DNA from 3 places in the Mesorhizobium sp. 113-1-2 genome. Region 2 is predicted to be linked to each of the others. Evidence: riboswitches for the same ligand, from Rfam matches in the RefSeq annotation. Region 2 holds a riboswitch; each other region holds the start of a gene.
What was found. Region 2 has a riboswitch for thiamine pyrophosphate ahead of thiB (thiamine ABC transporter substrate binding subunit). Riboswitches for the same ligand answer to the same signal wherever they lie in the genome.
Positions count from the first base shown of each region.

Region 1: another riboswitch for thiamine pyrophosphate. It lies ahead of JN279_RS17630 (YkoF family thiamine/hydroxymethylpyrimidine-binding protein); the one in region 2 lies ahead of thiB (thiamine ABC transporter substrate binding subunit).
Region 3: another riboswitch for thiamine pyrophosphate. It lies ahead of thiC (phosphomethylpyrimidine synthase ThiC); the one in region 2 lies ahead of thiB (thiamine ABC transporter substrate binding subunit).

Region 1 covers NZ_AP023242.1:3,630,777-3,636,864, forward strand. Annotated here, with positions in the region: gene msrA (peptide-methionine (S)-S-oxide reductase MsrA) at 106-624, shown strand; gene JN279_RS17625 (formyltransferase family protein) at 1,163-1,987, shown strand; TPP riboswitch at 2,049-2,162, shown strand; gene JN279_RS17630 (YkoF family thiamine/hydroxymethylpyrimidine-binding protein) at 2,153-2,761, shown strand; gene JN279_RS17635 (ABC transporter permease) at 2,795-3,616, shown strand; gene JN279_RS17640 (ABC transporter ATP-binding protein) at 3,613-4,380, shown strand; gene JN279_RS17645 (ABC transporter substrate-binding protein) at 4,373-5,389, shown strand; gene JN279_RS17650 (tetratricopeptide repeat protein) at 5,519-6,088, opposite strand, start outside.
Region 2 covers NZ_AP023242.1:1,476,888-1,482,975, reverse strand. Annotated here, with positions in the region: gene thiQ (thiamine ABC transporter ATP-binding protein) at 189-965, opposite strand; gene thiP (thiamine/thiamine pyrophosphate ABC transporter permease) at 958-2,553, opposite strand; gene thiB (thiamine ABC transporter substrate binding subunit) at 2,732-3,730, opposite strand; TPP riboswitch at 3,774-3,888, opposite strand; gene JN279_RS07085 (thiamine diphosphokinase) at 3,977-4,621, shown strand; gene JN279_RS07080 (ABC-F family ATP-binding cassette domain-containing protein) at 4,623-6,088, shown strand, end outside.
Region 3 covers NZ_AP023242.1:7,797,669-7,803,756, forward strand. Annotated here, with positions in the region: gene queE (7-carboxy-7-deazaguanine synthase QueE) at 1-672, shown strand, start outside; TPP riboswitch at 954-1,070, shown strand; gene thiC (phosphomethylpyrimidine synthase ThiC) at 1,174-3,009, shown strand; gene thiO (glycine oxidase ThiO) at 3,006-4,007, shown strand; gene thiS (sulfur carrier protein ThiS) at 3,976-4,173, shown strand; gene JN279_RS37460 (thiazole synthase) at 4,175-4,948, shown strand; gene JN279_RS37465 (thiamine phosphate synthase) at 4,945-5,550, shown strand; gene JN279_RS37470 (hydroxymethylpyrimidine/phosphomethylpyrimidine kinase) at 5,541-6,088, shown strand, end outside.

The DNA.
Region 1 (6,088 bases), 2.2 Mb from region 2:
CGAAGCAGGCGACAATGCCCATTTATTGGGAAATCCAATTTTGTCTGCGCAATTCCGGACGGGAAACCGCTACACAAATGGAATTGCCTTTTGAGGAGACGTGACATGGCGACTTCAATCGAACGCGCAGTGCTTGCCGGTGGTTGTTTCTGGGGCATGCAGGATCTGATACGGCGCTACCCCGGTGTCATCTCCACCCGTGTCGGCTATAGCGGCGGCGATGTACCCAACGCCACCTATCGCAACCACGGCACCCATGCCGAAGCCATCGAGATCAATTTCGATCCGGCCGTGATCAGCTATCGCACGCTGCTGGAGCGCTTTTTCCAAATCCACGATCCGACGACGCGCAACCGTCAGGGCAACGACGTTGGGATGAGCTACCGGTCGGCGATCTACTATACGAGCGACGAGCAAAAGCGCGTCGCCGAAGACACCATCGCCGATGTCGATGCTTCCGGCCTGTGGCCCGGCAAGGTCGTCACGGAAGTCGCGCCGGCGGGTGCCTTCTGGGAGGCCGAACCAGAGCACCAGGATTATCTGGAGAAATATCCCAACGGCTATACCTGCCATTTCGTCAGGCCGGGCTGGAAGCTGCCGGTGCGCGAGAAGGCCGTCTCGTAAGGTTTGCGGATCGCTTTCCAGAAGCAAGGCGGCATAACTCCTGTGACCGCGTGAATGCCAACTGTCAGTCGCCGCTTGGCGATTGACAGTTGGTGGCGTTGCTGGCCAACTGCGTATGCTGATTTGCTTCAGGAGATACGCATGAAGAAAATCTATGAGAAGCCACTTCTGGTGAGAGGCGGGCGGCTTTCCGACGTCACCGCCACGGTGCCGTCTTCGATTGTCAAGGCTCCCTGACCGACGGACTTATTTTGCAAACCCGGCCAGGCCTGCCTGATGAGGCTGGCTTGCCGTTCGAATGTCCCTCGACGGGGGTCGGCATGGTTTGCGCCTTGAACGGCCGGTGCTTTTGAGCCCGCAGACCAGGTCGGGCCGGCTTTCCGCGGTGTTCGTGCTCGACATAACCCCTTACACCGGGCCGCTGTTGTCAGGATGGCTTGAAGCAGGCCATCTGATTGACGCGATTGTGGTGCCGGGAATCCGCCAACGCCAAAAACATTTCAGCGTCAGCAATTTTCGCCGAGGGCTGAGACGAAGATTGCTGCTCAAACGCTATATCGGCAACACGCCGGCAAGGCTGATCGAATTTGGCCGGCCCTATGATTGGGGCACACTCGCCAGCCAGTTGTCGGAGACCAAGGCCGATGTGTTGATCTGCTTCGCGTTTCCAGCACTGATACCACAGGATTTGCTCGGCACCTTTGCCAAGGGCGGCCTCAATCTTCACCCGGCACTGTTGCCCAACTACCGGGGTCCGCATCCTCTCCACCGCCTGGCTGTGGACGGCCAGCACGCCGTTCATGGCGGTGTGACGCTGCACAAGATGTCCGCCGATTTCGATGATGGCGACATTCTCGGGCAGGTGTCGTTTTCCGAAGCAGACTGGGTGTCGCTGCAGACCCTGACCGACAGCGTGGCGAGGGCGATGCGCGCGCTGGTGAGTGAGGTGGCTCCCGCCTACTGTAAAGGCAGCCTTTCGGGAATGCGGCAGCCGGCCGGTGATTTCGTCTGGGCGCGGCTGAAGGCGGCCCACACGATGATATCGCCTGAGATGTCGATCGAGCATGTTGCCCTGATGTGGCATGTGCTGGGCACTGTTCCAGGCATCTATCTGGATGTCGCCGGGCACAAGGTCAGGCTGGGGTTCCAGATCAGGCGGCTCGGTCCGCCGACCGGACATGTGCCAGTCAGACGATGGGGGAGCGTGGAGTTCGATCTTGCCGACGGCAGGGTCCGGTATCTCACCTATAGCCGCCTGCTCAAACGGCTCGTGAAACTGCACGCCACGTTCGCGCGCGCTCCAGTCAGAAAGTCGCCCCCTGAAATCCGGCTTTTCGGCAAGGTGGAAGACGGGCACGCGTGAGAGTTGGCGCAGTGCGTTGAAAAAAACGGCTTCCCCTTCGGTTCGAATGGTGCTTTAACGCGCCCATCCACAGGGGTGCTCCGTACGGTCGGGGCTGAGACGGGGGCGGCAAGCCCACAGACCCTAGAAGCTGATCTGGGTAATACCAGCGGAGCGAGGCGGGCTATGTTTTCAGGCGCACAGATTTCCTTATACCCCATGGCTGACGATTTCGTCGGCGTCATCCTGGGCGCGCTCGGCGCGCTCGATCCCTACCGGGACAGGCTCAGGATAGAGACCGACGACATCTCGACCTTGCTGGTGGGGCCGCCCGAAGTGTTGTTCCCGGCGCTGCGCGACCTGTTCGTGGCGGCGGCGCGGAGCGGCAAGCATTGCGTGCTGTCGGCCGCCATTTCGCGCGGCTGCCCGGGCGAGCCGGACGATCCGATCTGCCGCTCCGATGCGTTTGGCGGACCTGTCGGGCCGCTCGGCCCGCGCAAGGAAGCCGCCATCAGCGCGGTGCGCAATGCTGCCGCCACCGGCCAGCCGGCGGCGGCGCAATTCTCGCTCTATGTGATGGGCACCGGCGACCATATGGACGAGATCTATGGCTGCATCGATTTCCTGAAGCAGTCCGGCGTCTACGATCGCTCCAAGAACTTCTGCACCAAGTTGCGCGGCGATACCGGTGCGGTCTTTTCTGCGCTGAACGAGGCTTTCTGCCGCTTCGGGCCGGGCGCCGGCCACGTAACCCTCGACGTCACGGTTTCGGCCAACAGCCCGTCGGCTGTCTAAAACCAGGTGCGCTTCCGCGCGCCGTCAAAGGTTATGCCCGTGGTCTCATCATCAGTCGTGTCGCGCCCGCTCGCGGGTTCCCTTGCCAAGGCCGTACCAGCCGTCATCTCGGTCGGGTTGCTGCTTGTGGGGTGGGAGCTCTACGCCACCTATTCCGGTATCAAGCCGACGATTTTGCCGGCGCCCTCACGTGTCTTCGAGCAGGCGATGCTCAATCGCGAGGCGCTGATCGACAACGCCATTCCCACCATCCGCGCCACGCTGATCGGCTTTGCCTGCTCGCTCGGCGCCGCCTTCGCGCTGTCGATGCTGGTCGACTTCTTCCAGCCGCTGCGGCGTGCGCTGTTTCCCGTCTTCATCGTCAGCCAGACCTTGCCGCTGGTGGCGATCGCGCCGCTGGTGGTGCTGTGGTTCGGCTTCGGGCTGGGGCCGAAGATCATGCTGGTGGCGCTGGTCACCTTCTTCCCGATGCTGGTGGCCCTGGTGCAGGGCTATGAGGCGACCGAGATCGAGATCGGCCAGATGCTGCGCGCCATGGGGGCAGGGCGCTGGCGTGTCTTCGTGCTGGCGCGGCTGCCTTCGGCGCTGCCCTATTTCTTCGCCGGCCTGCGGATCTCCATCACCTATGCCGTGGTCGGCGCCATCTTCGCCGAATATGCCGGCGCGGCGAAGGGGCTGGGCATCTACATGCTCAACGCCAAGAACAATTTCCGCCCCGATCTGGTGCTCGCCGCTGTCGGCGTCAGTGCCGCGCTGACGCTGATCCTGTTCGGGCTGACGGCGTTGCTGCAGCGCCTCGCCATGCCCTGGGAACGGGCCGGCCGGCAGCCGGCAGGGAAGGGGGCGCAGGGATGAGCCGGCTCGAATTGCGGTGTGTACGCAAAGCGTTTGGCGGGCTCGACGTGCTCGCCGACATTTCGCTCAGCGTCGGTGCCGGCGAATTCGTCTCGATCCTTGGGCCTTCAGGCGCCGGCAAGTCGACGCTGTTCCAGCTCCTGACGGGTGCCGAGCATGGCGAGGGCGAGATGTTGTTCGACGGCGCGTCGCTCGACGATCATGGCAGGCATTTTGCCTTCATGCCGCAGCGCGACGCGCTGATGCCGTGGCGGCGCATCCTCGACAACGCGACGCTTGGGCTCGAAGTGCAAGGCATCAGGCGAAAGGCGGCGCGGGCGCGCGTCGCCCCGCTGTTTGCCGAGTTCGGGCTTGCTGGTTTCGAGCGGCATTTTCCGGCACAGCTTTCGGGCGGCATGCGCCAGCGCGCGGCGCTTTTGCGCACGGTGGTGCAGGAGCGCGACATGCTTTTGCTCGACGAGCCGTTCGGCGCGCTCGACGCGCTGACCCGCGCGGCCATGCAGCGCTGGCTCGAGCAGATGTGGCGGCACCATCGCTGGACGGCGCTGCTGATCACCCACGATGTGCGCGAGGCCGTGTTCCTGTCCGACCGTATCTACGTGCTGTCGGCGCGTCCGGCCCGTGTGTTGCGTGAAATCAGAGTGCCGTTGCCGCGCCCGCGCGATCCGACCGGCGCCGCCGGGCAACAGGCCAGCGCACTTGAGGCCGAGATCCTCGACATTTTGCTCAACCCGCAACCATCCAAAGGACATGACCATGACTGACTTGACGCGCCGGCAGGCCTTGCTGCTCACCCTCGCCAGCGGATTTCCACTGATCGCCGGATCGAACCGCTCCTTCGCGGCAACACAAAAAGTCACCGTCGCGCTGGACTGGACGGTCAACACCAACCACATCGGGCTGTTCGTCGCCCGCGACAAGGGTTTTTACCGCGAGGCCGGCCTCGAGGTCGACATCCTGCCCTACAGCGACACCGGCGCCGGCACGCTGGTCGCCAACCGCGTCGCCGATTTCGGCATCAACGGCACCATCAGCCTGTTCACCCAAAAGACCGCCGGGGCCGATCTGAAGGCCGCCTATGCCGTGGTGCAGTCCGAAACCGGCCGCGTGGTTTTCAATGCGGCGCGCAGCGAGATCAAAAGCCCGAAGGACCTTGACGGCCTGACCTATGGCGGTTTCGGCAGCGCCTGGGAAAACGCGCTGATCTCGACCATCATCCGCCATGATGGCGGCAAGGGCAAATTCGAGACGGTGACGCTCGGCACCTCCGCCTATGAAGCGCTGGCCAATGGTTCGGTCGACTTTACGCTCGAGGTCTCGACCTGGGAGGGCGTCGAAGCCGAACTCAAAGGCGTCAAGCAGCGCAGCTTTATTTATGCCGATTACGGCGTGCCCGACGAGCACACGACGCTGATCTCGTCGAGCGAAGCCTATCTGCAGGCAAACCCGGCATTGGCTTCAGCCTTTATCCAGGCAACACGGCGCGGCTATCAGTTCTGCGTCGATCATCCCGGGGAAGCCGCCGCGCTGCTGATCGCCGCCAACAAGGATGCCTTGACCAATCCGGCGTTGATCGAGGCCTCGCTGAAGGCGCTGATCGACGGCCACTATCTGCGCGCGGCAAACGGCGCCATCGGCACGATGGATCCGGCCAAGATGGACGCGATCGGCGACTATCTCTTCACCGCCGGCATTCTGCGCGACGCTGATGGCAAGGTTCTGACGCAGCGTCCTGATTTTGCGAGGTATTTCAGCAATTCAACGTTGGGGTAGGGCGCGCCGGTCTGCCTTTCGAGCCTTGGGGGAATGGCCGGCCAGCCAAAGGGGCTCGCCTGGCGTGAAGGCTTCCCATCGCCCAAGGCTCTCCAACACGTCATCTGGCAGCGCTCCCGAATCCTGTCTCTATTTCGCCCCAAGGCTCAGCGCTTTCTTGCGGTCAGCCTCGGCGCGCTTGTGGTTGCCCGTGGCTTCCCATGCCTTGCTTCGCGCGTTGTAGGCGGTGGCGAAATCCGGTTCGAGCTTTATCGCCTGGCTCAAATCGGCGATGGCGCCGTCATAGTCCGCCCTGCTGGTCCTGATCATGCCTCGGCCCAAATAGGCAAAGGGATTCTTGCGATCGAGGCTGAGTGCCTTTTCGAAATCGCGCAACGCCGCGACGTCCTCATGTCTGCCCATCCATATGAGACCCCGATTGGCGTAGACCCTCGCATCGGTGGGATTGAGACTGATGGCCCTCTCGTAGTCCGCGAGAGCCCCATTGTCGTCCCCCTGGAAGCCGCGGTTCTGGCCGCGGTCGTAGTAGGTCTCGGCAAGATCCGGATTGAGCGCGATCGCCTGGCTGTAATCGGCGACCGCATGAGCGTAATCGCCCTTGGCCTCCCAGGCCGTGGCACGGGCGAGATAGGCGTCGTGGAATGCGGGAAAGAATGAAATCGCCTTGCCAAACTGGGCTATGGCGCCGTCATAGTCGTT
Region 2 (6,088 bases):
GGGGCGATCCTCGGAACCCATCATGCGCTAAAAACAAACTTCTACAGCATCCGTCGCGCGTCCCTCGGGGCGTGCGGCGGATGCTGTAGGCAAATCACGGCTTGTGCCGACCAGTAGGCGGACCTAGCCACACTACTTCTGCCATGGCAAGCAAGCGCCCCATCGCCTGTAGCCGGTTTGACCGTAAATTATGTCGGCTTCCGGGCAATATCTCGTGATACCGCATTCCCGGCACTCGCACCGACATAGCGCTGGAACACCTCCGGACCAGCCCCGGCAAAGAAATCTTCCGCGCTGCCGGTGGCAGCGACTGCACCATTGTCCAGAAACACCACATTCTGGCCGATCCGGTGGGCATCCTGAGGCTGATGCGTGACGAACAGCACTGTCATGCCGCGTTCGGCATGCAAGCCGGCAACCAGATCGAGCATGTCGTCGCGCAAGGCCGGCCCCAGCGAAGCAAAGGGTTCGTCGAGCAGAAGCACCGGGCGATCGCGCACCAGGACGCGCGCCAACGCAACACGCTGGCGCTCGCCGCCGGAGAGTTCATGCGGCAAGCGTCTTTCCTTGCCGCCAAGCCCTGTGCGTTCCAACGCCTCGGCGATGGCGATTCGATCGGCCTCGGTCAGCCGCAGCGCTGGCGAGCGGCCGAGCCCGACATTCTGCTCGACGGAAAGATGGGCAAAAAGATTGTTTTCCTGGAACACCATCGACACCGGCCGCGCGGCTGGCGGCGCGGCGCCGACATCGGCCCCGCCGATCAGCACGCGGCCGGACTGCGGTGTCTCGAAGCCAGCGATCAGGTTGAGCAACGTCGACTTTCCCGAACCGCTCGGCCCCATAATGGCGGTGATTTCCGCCGCGGCGAACCCGACATCGAAAGCAATCAGCGCCTCGCCATAGCTGAACGAGACCTTGTCCAGCCGTACCGGAACGCCCTTCCTGCCCACCGCCCCGTCAGACATTACGGACCTTTTCCCTTCCCAGCCAATCCGCGGCCAGTACCAAAGCGAGGCAGACCAGGCCAAGCAACAGCGCCAGGCCGGCGGCGTCCTCGGTGCGGTAGCTGCCCATGCGCGAAAGCAGAAGGTAAGGCAAGGTCTGCACGGAATCACTGCCGAACAGCGCAATGACGCCGAGATCGCCAAGCGACAGCGCCATGGCGAAAGCAAAAGCGGTGGCGAGCGGCCGCCGCAATGACGGCCAGTCCACCAGCCGCAGCCTCGCCCAGCCGGAAATGCCGAGCTGCGCGCAGAGCCGTTCGTGACGCTCGCTCGCCGCGTCATAGGCGGGGCGGACGGCGCGCAGCGCGAACGGCATCGCCATAACAGCATTGACGGTGGCGACCATGACCGGGGCGATGGCAAAGACATCGCCGGCATGGCGCAGCAACAGGAACCAGCCGGCGCCGATGACGATCGGCGGCACGACCAGGACAAAACCGGCGCCGGTGTCGGTTGCATGTTCGAGCACTGTCCTTGGACCGGCGCGGCGGTTCAACGCCAGTGCCCGTCGCGCCATGGTCAGGGCCAGCGACAGCATCACCGAAAGCAGCGCCGACAGGAAGGCCAGCACCGCACTGGTCAGTGTAACCTGCCGAACAGTGGCTTCGCCGGCGAGCCGGCCGAGATCGGCCCCTAACCCGGCGAGCACCGTGGCCGCCATGGGTCCGACAACGAACAGCAGCGCCAGCACGATAAGCGCGGCGTTCAGTGTGGTCTCGGTCCCGTTGACGGAGAGATAGCGGCGCGGCGCGACCGGCAGGTTGGTGTCGCCGACGACATTGGCGCCAAGCCGCGTCAGCGCCAGCACCACGACGAAGGTGAGCGCGATCTGCAGCGTCGTCAGGGCGACAGCCCGCGCGGGATCGAAATCGAAGCGCAGCGCCTGGTAAATGCCGACCTCCAGCGTCGTCGCGGCCGGCCCACCGCCCAGCGTCAAAACGATGGTGAAGGATGTGATGCAGAGCATGAAGACCAGACCGGCGACGCCGGGTAAGGCACCGCGCAGCGTCGGCCATTCGATCAGCCGGAACGCCGGCCGCGCCCCCATGCCGAGCTGGCTCGCCAGCCGCCATTGGTCGGCGGGAATGGTCTGCAGCGCCTCAAGGAACAGCCGCGTCGCCAACGGCAGGTTGAAGAAGACGTGGGCGACGAGAATGCCGGGCAGGCCATAGATGCCTGGCCAGCCCTGACCGCCGACGGCGCTGAACAGCCCGGCGAAATAGCCGGCGCGGCCGTAAAGCGCGAGAATGCCGAGCGCCGCGACGATCGCCGGCAGCGCCAGCGGCACGGCGAAGAGCTGCAGGATGAAGGCGCGGCCGAAAAAACGCGGATGCCGCGACAGCGCGCGTGCGACGAACAGAGCTGGGATAACCGAGAGCAGGGTCGAAAGGGCTGCCTGCCAGAGCGTGAAGCGCACGACACGTAGGAGATAGGGATCGAAAGCTGCCCAGGCGCCCGAAAGGTCATGAGCGCCTTCGACAAGCAGCCCGGCAAACGCGCCGCCGATCAGCAGTGTGATGGCGGCGAGCGCGATGATGCCGGCACTGATGCGGGAGTCAGACGCGCGCCTTCCACCCTCCCCTTTGTGGGGAGGGTCGGAACGCGGATGCCGCGAAGCGGTGTCCGCGAGCCGGGGTGGGGGTGAGGCAGTGCTCAGCGTCGCAGCCCCCACCCCGCTCCGCTTCGCGGATCGACCCTCCCCACAAGGGGGAGGGTGAGAAGCGCACTCATTTGCTCATCACCGCCAGCCATTCATCGACCCAGGCCTTGCGGTTGGCCGCGACCTCTTCGGGGCTGAACAGCAAGGTCTTGGTCGGCTTGACCAGTTTGTCGAAGGCCGGGTTGAGCGGCTTGTCGGTCTTTCCAGCCGGGAACATCCAGTTGGTCTCGGGGATGGCGTCCTGGAATTTCGGGCCGGTCATGAAGGCGATGAATTTTGCCGCCAGCGGGTTCTTGGCGCCGGTCGTGGTGATGCCAGCGACCTCGATCTGCAGATACTCGCCTTCCTCGAAGGAAGCCGCCTGGTAGCGCTGCGTGTTCTCCGCGACCATGTGGTAGGCCGGCGACGTCGTGTAGGACAGCACCATCGGCGCCTCGCCCTTGGTGAACAGGCCATAGGCCTCGCTCCAGCCCGGCGTCACGGTGAGCACCTTTGTCTTGAGCTTGGCCCAGGCTTCCGGCGCCTTGTCGCCATACACCGACTTCACCCACAACAGCAGGCCGAGGCCGGGTGTCGAGGTGCGCGGATCCTGGATGACGATCTTGTCGTCGGTGCTGCCTTCGACCAGTTCCTTCAGGCTCTTGGGCGGCGTCTTCAGCTTCTGCGTGTCATAGACAACAGCGAAATAGCCGTAATCGAAGGGCACAAACGTATCGTCGCTCCAGCCACCCGGCACGTTGACATCGGAGACCGTGCCATGCGGGGCGAACAACCCGCTAGCCTTGGCATCAGCGGTGAGATTGGTGTCGAGGCCGAGCACGATATCGGCCTTGGTCGACGCCCCTTCGAGCTTGACGCGGTTGAGCAGCGCCACGCCATCGGCGACCGAGACGAACTCGACATCGCAGCCGCATTCGGCCTCGAATTCCTTCTTAACCACGGGGCCGGGACCCCAGTCGGCGGTGAAGCTCTCATAGGTGTAGACGGTGAGCTTGTCCTTGGCCAAGGCCGGCCCGGACAGCGTCACGACCATGGCTGAGACAAGAGCGTATAAAAGCGTGCGCATCGGCGCCTCCTTCGTTCGAATTGAAAGGAATTGAGGCGTCGGACTGGCCGAAACGTCTAATCCCTCCGCCGGTACAAACCGGATCAGGTTCAGCGGGTTGGCGAGATTGCCTCTCAGCCGGTCCGCGAAGATCGCGTCCGGCACCCCGTTAGAGCGTTTCGACACATAGGCCCGGCCGAGGAACCGCGCAAGTGGCAGTTTGCCGGCCTTCCGTTTCCGCTGCCGGGCTGGTACAGGCCACCAGATATGAGCACATTCACCATCCTGCTTGGCGGCGATCTCATCCGCACGCCCCGGCTCGACCGCCAGGTCGAAGGCTCACGCGTCATCGCCGCGGATGCCGGCATCGGCCATGCCCGGCTGCTCGGCCTTGTGCCCGAACTGTGGGTGGGCGATTTCGATTCGGTTCCCGCCGATCTCCCCGCCGACCTCGCCGCGGTGCCGCGCCAGACCTTCCCGGCGGAGAAGGACAAGACCGACGGCGAACTGGCGGTCGCCGCAGCCCTCGAGCGCGGCGCGACTCGTCTTGTGCTGGCGGGTGCCTTCGGCGGCAAGCGTGCCGACCACGCTTTCCTGCATCTGGCGCTCGGCTTGCGGCTGGCCGAGGCCGGAACGGATGTGCTGCTGACCAGCGGCGCCCAGGAAGGTATCCCCCTGCTGTTGGGAACGGCCGGCTTCGACTATGCCGACGGCACGCTGTTTTCGATCCTCGGTTTTTCCGAGCTTGCCGGCCTGACCGTCACCGGCGCGAAATGGCCGCTGAACCAGGTCGAGGTGGCCTTCGGTTCTTCACTGACCATCTCCAACGAGGTTCGGGGCCGCCTCGAGATCGCGCTCGGCCACGGCCGCGCACTGCTGCTCGCGCATCCCTATCCGCTACCCGAAAGCTGACATGGCCCCGCCCCTTCTCAATCTCGACGGGATAAAACTGACCTTCGGCGGCACGCCGCTGCTCGATGGCGCCGCCTTGACGGCTTCGGCCGGCGACAAGATTGCCCTGGTCGGTCGCAATGGATCCGGCAAGTCGACGCTGCTCAAGATCGCCGCCGGCCTGATCGAACCGCAGGACGGCGAGGTGTTCCGTCAGCCTTCGGCGACCGTCCGCTATCTGCCGCAAATGCCAGACATGGAAGGTTTCGCCACCGTGCGCGCCTATGTCGAGGCGGGGCTGGGGCCTGCCGACGATCCGTACCGCGCCAGCTATCTGATGGAGCATCTCGGTCTCACGGGCGAGGAGCGGCCGGGCGATCTCTCCGGCGGCGAGGCGAGGCGCGCCGCCCTGGCGCGCGTCATGGCGCCGGAGCCCGACATTCTGCTGCTTGATGAGCCGACCAACCATCTTGATCTGTCCGTCATCGAATGGCTCGAAGAGGAGCTCGTCCGCACCTCATCGGCGCTCATCGTCATCTCGCACGACCGCCGCTTTCTCGAGCGCGTGTCGCGCGCCACTGTCTGGCTCGACCGGGGCCAGACCCGCAGGCTGGACAAGGGTTTCGGCCATTTCGAGGAATGGCGCGACCTGGTTCTGGAAGAGGAAGAGCGCGAACAGCACAAGCTCGGCCGCCAGATCGTGCGCGAGGAACACTGGCTGCGCTACGGCGTGACGGCGCGGCGCAAGCGCAACATGCGCCGGTTGGGCGAGTTGCAGACCATGCGCCAGCGCTTCCGCGGCCATCGCGGCGCCGAAGGGACGGCGACCATGGTGGCGAGCGACGCCGCCGAATCCGGCAAGTTGGTGATCGAGGCGAAGAACATCGAGAAGAGCTTTGGCGACCTCACCGTGGTCAAAGGCTTCTCGACCCGCATCCAGCGTGGCGACCGCGTCGGTCTCGTCGGCCCGAACGGCGCCGGCAAGACGACGCTTTTGAAGATGCTGACCGGCGAATTGGCGCCGGACGCCGGTTCGATCAGGCTCGGCACCAATCTGGAAATCGCCACACTCGACCAGAAGCGCGAGGCGGTCGATCCGCAGGAGACGCTGGCGCAATACCTCACCGACGGGCGCGGCGAAAACCTCGTCATCAATGGCGAGCAGCGCCATGTCGTCTCCTACATGAAGGATTTCCTGTTCAAGCCGGAGCAGGCACGCACGCCGGTGCGCGAACTGTCCGGCGGCGAGCGGGCGCGGCTGATCCTGGCGCGCGTGCTGGCGCGGCCGGCGAACCTCCTGGTGCTCGATGAGCCGACCAACGATCTCGACATGGAGACGCTGGAGCTGCTGCAGGAACTGGTCGCCGGCTTTGCCGGCACCGTCATCCTGGTCAGCCACGACCGTGATTTCCTCGACCGCACGGTCACCAGCATCATCGCACCGGACGGCGACGGGCGCTGGATCGAATATGCCGGCGGCTATTCCGA
Region 3 (6,088 bases), 1.6 Mb from region 2:
GGCGTGCTGATCGGCTTGCCGACGGTGTTCGTAAGAACCGGCGGGTGCGATTATCGCTGTTCCTGGTGCGACAGCCTGCATGCGGTGGACCGTCGCTTCCGCCATGATTGGGAGATGATGTCTTCCGACGCGGTTTGGCAAAAGGTCATTGCACTTTCCGGCGGTCAGCCCGTGATGGTATCGCTGTCGGGCGGCAATCCGGCCATCCAGCCGCTTGGCCAGTTGATCGACCGCGGGCATGGTGAGGGCTACCGTTTTGCATTGGAAACCCAAGGTTCGGTGTCTAAGCAATGGTTCGCGGATCTCGACGTGCTGGTACTCAGCCCCAAGCCGCCCTCAAGTGAAATGACGACAGATTGGGCCGCGTTCGACGCCTGCTTAGAGGCGGCGCAGGATAAGCCGCAGACGGCGCTCAAGCTCGTCGTCTTCGACGAAGATGACTATGCCTATGCCAAAGACGCCGCGGCGCGCTACCCGCAATTACCCGTCTATCTGCAGCCCGGCAATCACACGCCGCCGCGTCCCGGCAACGAAGACGCGTTCATCGACATGGCCGGTGTGATGAGGCGCATGGAATGGCTGGTTGAAAAAGTGACCCGTGACATGTGGTTCGAGGCGCGTGTACTGCCGCAGCTTCATGTTCTGCTCTGGGGAAACAAACGGGGCGTCTAGCCGAAGGGGAAGGATTGCCGACGATGAGCAAGACAGACCTCTATAGCAATCTCACCCAACTGGGCGGCAGCAGCGTCGTTCCGGAAAGCCCCGAAAACACCGTGCTGGAAAAGGCACCGAAATCCGCATGAGGGCTCGCCTTATTGGGGGCGCTTCACCGCTCCTCTGGAGCGTGACTTGCTCTCGATACTACCATGCTTTTCCGCTGGGTTTGTTTGGTCGCCGATCACCGCTGCGGGACGAATGCGCTTGACAAAATAGCGAAGGGCCGTTCAATTCGATGCATTCACCAGGGGAGTCCCGGCAAGGGGCTGAGATACTGCTGGCTTTCGCGGCGCAGTGACCCGTTGAACCTGATCCAGTTCATACTGGCGTAGGGACGGTGCAAGCGCTTTGCGGGAGTTTACGCCCGAGGTCCTGTTTCGGCAGGTTGGCAGAAGCGTCTTTTCATCCTTCCGGCACAGAACTGGGTCTCCAATGCATGAGCAAAGGAGCCTCACGATGAATGCCCTCACCCCCGCCGTGTCGACGGGACCACTGCCCGCCTCGCGGAAAATCCACAAATCCGGCGTCCTCCACCCGCAGATCAGGGTGCCGATGCGCGAAATCTCCGTCCATCCGACGGCCGGCGAACCGCCCATCACCGTCTACGATCCGTCAGGACCCTATACGGACCCTGCTGTCGAAACCAACATCGAAAAGGGCCTTGCCCGGCTTCGCCACGAATGGGTCACGGCGCGCGGCGATGTCGAAGCCTATGACGGCCGCCATGTCCGGCCGGAAGACAATGGATTCGTCACGGGCGAGCGCCTGACGCCGGAATTTCCCATTCGCAATCGGCCGCTCAGGGCCAAGGCAGGCAAGGCGGTCACGCAGCTAGCCTATGCGCGCGCCGGCATCATCACGCCTGAAATGGAGTTCGTCGCCATCCGCGAGAACCTCGGCCGCGAGATCCTGCGCGGCAAGCTTGAGCGCGACGGCGAAGCCTTCGGCGCGGCGATCCCCGACTTCGTCACGCCGGAGTTCGTGCGCGACGAGGTGGCGCGCGGACGCGCGATCATTCCCGCCAACATCAATCATCCCGAGAGCGAGCCGATGATCATCGGCCGCAATTTCCTGGTGAAGATCAACGCCAATATCGGAAATTCGGCGGTCACCTCCTCGATGGCCGAGGAGGTCGAAAAGATGGTCTGGGCGATCCGCTGGGGCGCCGATACGGTGATGGACCTCTCGACCGGCCGCAACATCCACAACATCCGCGAATGGATCGTGCGCAATGCGCCGGTGCCGATCGGCACGGTGCCTCTCTATCAGGCGCTCGAAAAGGTCAACGGCATCGCCGAGGATCTGAGCTGGGAGGTCTACCGCGACACGCTGATCGAACAGGCCGAACAGGGCGTCGACTATTTCACCATCCACGCAGGCGTGCGGCTGCACTACATCCCGCTGACGGTCGACCGGGTCACGGGTATCGTGTCGCGCGGCGGGTCGATCATGGCCAAATGGTGCCTGCACCATCACCAGGAGAGCTTCCTTTACGAGCATTTCGCCGAAATCTGCGACATCTGCCGCGCCTATGACGTGTCCTTTTCGCTCGGCGACGGCCTTCGTCCCGGCTCGATCGCCGACGCCAACGACGCGGCGCAATTCGCCGAGCTGGAAACGCTCGGCGAGCTGACGAAGATCGCCTGGGCCAAGGATTGCCAGGTGATGATCGAGGGGCCCGGCCACGTGCCGATGCACAAGATCAAGGAGAACATGGACAAGCAACTCGCCGTCTGCGGCGAGGCGCCTTTCTATACGCTTGGACCGCTGACGACCGACATCGCGCCGGGTTACGACCACATCACCTCAGGTATCGGCGCCGCCATGATCGGCTGGTTCGGCACCGCCATGCTCTGCTACGTCACACCGAAGGAACATCTCGGCCTTCCCGATCGCAACGACGTCAAGATTGGCGTGATCACCTACAAGATCGCAGCACACGCCGCCGACCTGGGGAAGGGGCATCCGGCGGCGAAAGTCAGGGATGACGCCCTTTCCCGCGCGCGCTTCGAGTTCCGCTGGGAGGACCAGTTCAACCTGTCGCTCGATCCCGAAACAGCGCGGTCCTTCCACGACCAGACCTTGCCCAAGGAAGCGCACAAGCTGGCGCATTTCTGCTCGATGTGCGGGCCGAAATTCTGCTCGATGCGGATTTCCCACGACATTCGTGCCGAAGCGCAGAAGGAGGGCATGGCGGCGATGGCGGCGAAATACCGCGAGGGCGGCGATCTCTACGTGCCGGCGGACGAGACCGGCACACCGCTGGTGCCGGAGGCGCATGAGCGGTCATGAGGGTGCTGGTCAAAGGGGCCGGCGTCGCCGGTCTCACCGCAGCCTTCGAACTCGCCACGCGCGGCGCGGCGGTGACAGTTGCTGAGACAAGACATGGCCTCGGCGGCAATGCGTCGTGGTTCGCCGGCGGCATGCTGGCGCCATGGTGCGAGCGCGAAAGCGCCGAGCAACCGGTGCTGGATCTCGGACGCGATGCCGCCGACTGGTGGGAGGCGGCAACGCCCGGGCAGGTGACGCGGGCCGGAACACTGGTCGTGGCCGCGCCGCGCGATGCGGGCGAACTCGACCGGTTCGCCAGCCGCACGTCGGGTCATCGGCGCGTCGATGAGGATGAAATCGCGTTGCTCGAGCCCGACCTCGCCGGCCGCTTCCGCCGCGGACTGCTCTTCTCCGACGAAGCCCATCTCGACCCGCGCCAGGCGATGGCGGCACTTCATGACAGGCTGGCGGCGATGGGAGTCGAATTCCACTTCTGCGCCGATGCCCCGGCTGTTTCCGGGTTCGGTCGTCAAATCGACTGCACGGGAATGTCCGCCGTCGATGGAAGGCTGCGTGGCGTTCGTGGCGAGATGCTGATCCTGCGTACGCCTGATGTCTCGCTGTCGCGCCCGGTCCGGCTGCTTCATCCGCGCTTTCCGCTCTATATGGTGCCACGCACCGACCACCGTTTCATGATCGGCGCGACGATGATCGAGAGCCAGTCCACTGGACCTGTCACGGCTCGTTCAATGATGGAGCTTTTGGGCGCGGCCTATGCCCTCCATCCGGCCTTTGGCGAGGCCGAGATCGTTGAAACCGGTGTCGGCGTTCGTCCGGCCTTTCCCGACAACCTGCCCCGCGTCGAAGCGAGCGGAGACACCGTCGCGATCAATGGGCTCTATCGTCACGGTTTTCTCCTCGCCCCCGCCATGGCGCGCCAAGCTGCCGACCTGGTTTTCAATCAAGACGGAACCAAGGAACCTACTCATGAAACTGATGGTCAACGGCGAAGCGCGTGAGGTTGCCGCCACCACGCTGGCGGAGCTGCTTGCCGCGCTCGACTATGAAGGCGATTGGCTCGCCACTGCCGTCAACAGCGACCTCGTGCACAAAGCCAACCGGGCGGAATTCCAGTTGAGCGACGGCGACCGGATCGAAATCCTCTCGCCCATGCAGGGAGGCTAGCATGTTCGAGCTTCTCGGGACGACGCTTCCTTCCCGCCTGCTTCTCGGCACCGCGCAATATCCTTCGCCGGCCATCCTTGCCGATGCGGTCAAGGCATCGGGCACGTCGGTGGTGACCGTCTCGCTGCGCCGTGAGATGGCAGGTGGCAGGGCCGGCGAGAAATTCTGGTCGTTGATCCGCTCGCTGGGCGTCAGAATCCTGCCCAACACTGCCGGCTGCCACTCCGTCAAGGAAGCGGTCACCACTGCGAACATGGCGCGCGAGGTCTTCGGTACGAGCTGGATCAAGCTCGAAGTGATCGGCAACCACGACACGCTGCAGCCAGACGTGTTCGGCCTGGTGGATGCCGCCCGCATCCTGTGCGAGGACGGCTTTGCGGTCTTCCCCTACACCACCGATGACCTTGTCGTCGCCGAACGGCTGCTTGATGCGGGCTGCAAGGTCCTGATGCCGTGGTGCGCTCCGATCGGTTCCGCCCTCGGCCCGATCAACATCACCGCGTTGCGCTCGATGCGCGGACATTTCCCTGACGTCCCGCTGATCGTGGATGCAGGCCTCGGGCGACCGTCACACGCCGCAACGGTCATGGAGCTCGGTTTCGACGCCGTGCTCCTGAACACGGCGGTCGCCAGGGCGGCCGATCCGGTCGGCATGGCGCGTGCGTTCGGCAAGGCGGTCGATGCCGGTCGCGAAGCCTTCAGTTCAGGATTGCTCGAGCCACGCGAGGTCGCCGTGCCGTCGACGCCGATATTCGGCAGGGCGGTTTTCTCATGAAGCTCGATCCGTTCTACCTAATCGTCGACAGCGCAGCCTGGATCGAACGGCTGCTGCCGCTCGGCGTCAAGCTGGTGCAGCTGCGTATCAAGACCAAGGATGAGGCCGGGTTGCGCGCGGAAATCCGGAAGGCAACGGCCTTGTGCGCCGAGCACCAAAGCCAGCTCATCGTCAATGACCATTGGCGCCTGGCAATCGAGGAAGGCTGCAACTTCGTCCATCTCGGCCAGGAGGATTTGCAGACCGCCGACCGCGCGCGGATACGGGCAGCCGGCGTCAGGCTCGGGCTGAGCACGCATGATCATGTCGAACTGGAGACGGCCTTGTTTGCCGAGCCCGACTACATCGCGCTCGGTCCCATCTACCCAACCATCCTGAAGAAGATGAAATGGGCGCCGCAAGGGCTCGAACGAATCCGCGAGTGGAAGCGCCGGGTCGCACCTGTCCCATTGGTCGCCATTGGAGGCCTCAATCCTGACCGGCTCGACGGTGTCTTTGCGGCTGGCGTGGACAGCGCGGCCGTCGTGACCGACATCACGCTGAATGCCGATCCCGAAGCGCGCACACGAGAATGGATCGAAAAGACGGAGCGATGGCGCTGAGGCGAGAACCGCATGTGCTTGTCGTTGGCGGGTCGGACTCCAGCGGTGGAGCTGGAATTGCCCGCGATATAGAAACGGTTTCCGCCTTCGGGGTGCGAAGTTGTCTTGCCATCACCGCCGTGACAGTCCAGACGCACTCGGCTGTCGAGCACGTCAAGCTTGTGCCGTCGGAGCTTGTCGCCGCTCAGATGCGCGCCGCGTTCGCTGCCAACGCTGTCGCGGCCGTCAAGATAGGCATGATTGGGACATCGGCGGCTGTTGAGGCAGTCGGCGCTGTTTTGGTCAACCGCCAAGTGCCTGTGGTACTCGACCCGGTCCTGGCCTCTACCTCGGGACGCAATCTGCTGGCGGACGATGCCATTAATATGCTGCGCCACGATCTGATGCCGATCTGCCGGCTTGTAACGCCTAACCTGGTCGAGCTGGCTGCGTTTACCGGCTCGTCACCGGCCGCGGACGAAGAAGGGGCTTGTCGTCAGGCTGAAGAGCTATCGAGGACGGTGAGGACCGCTGTACTCGTCAAGGGCGGCCATGCACA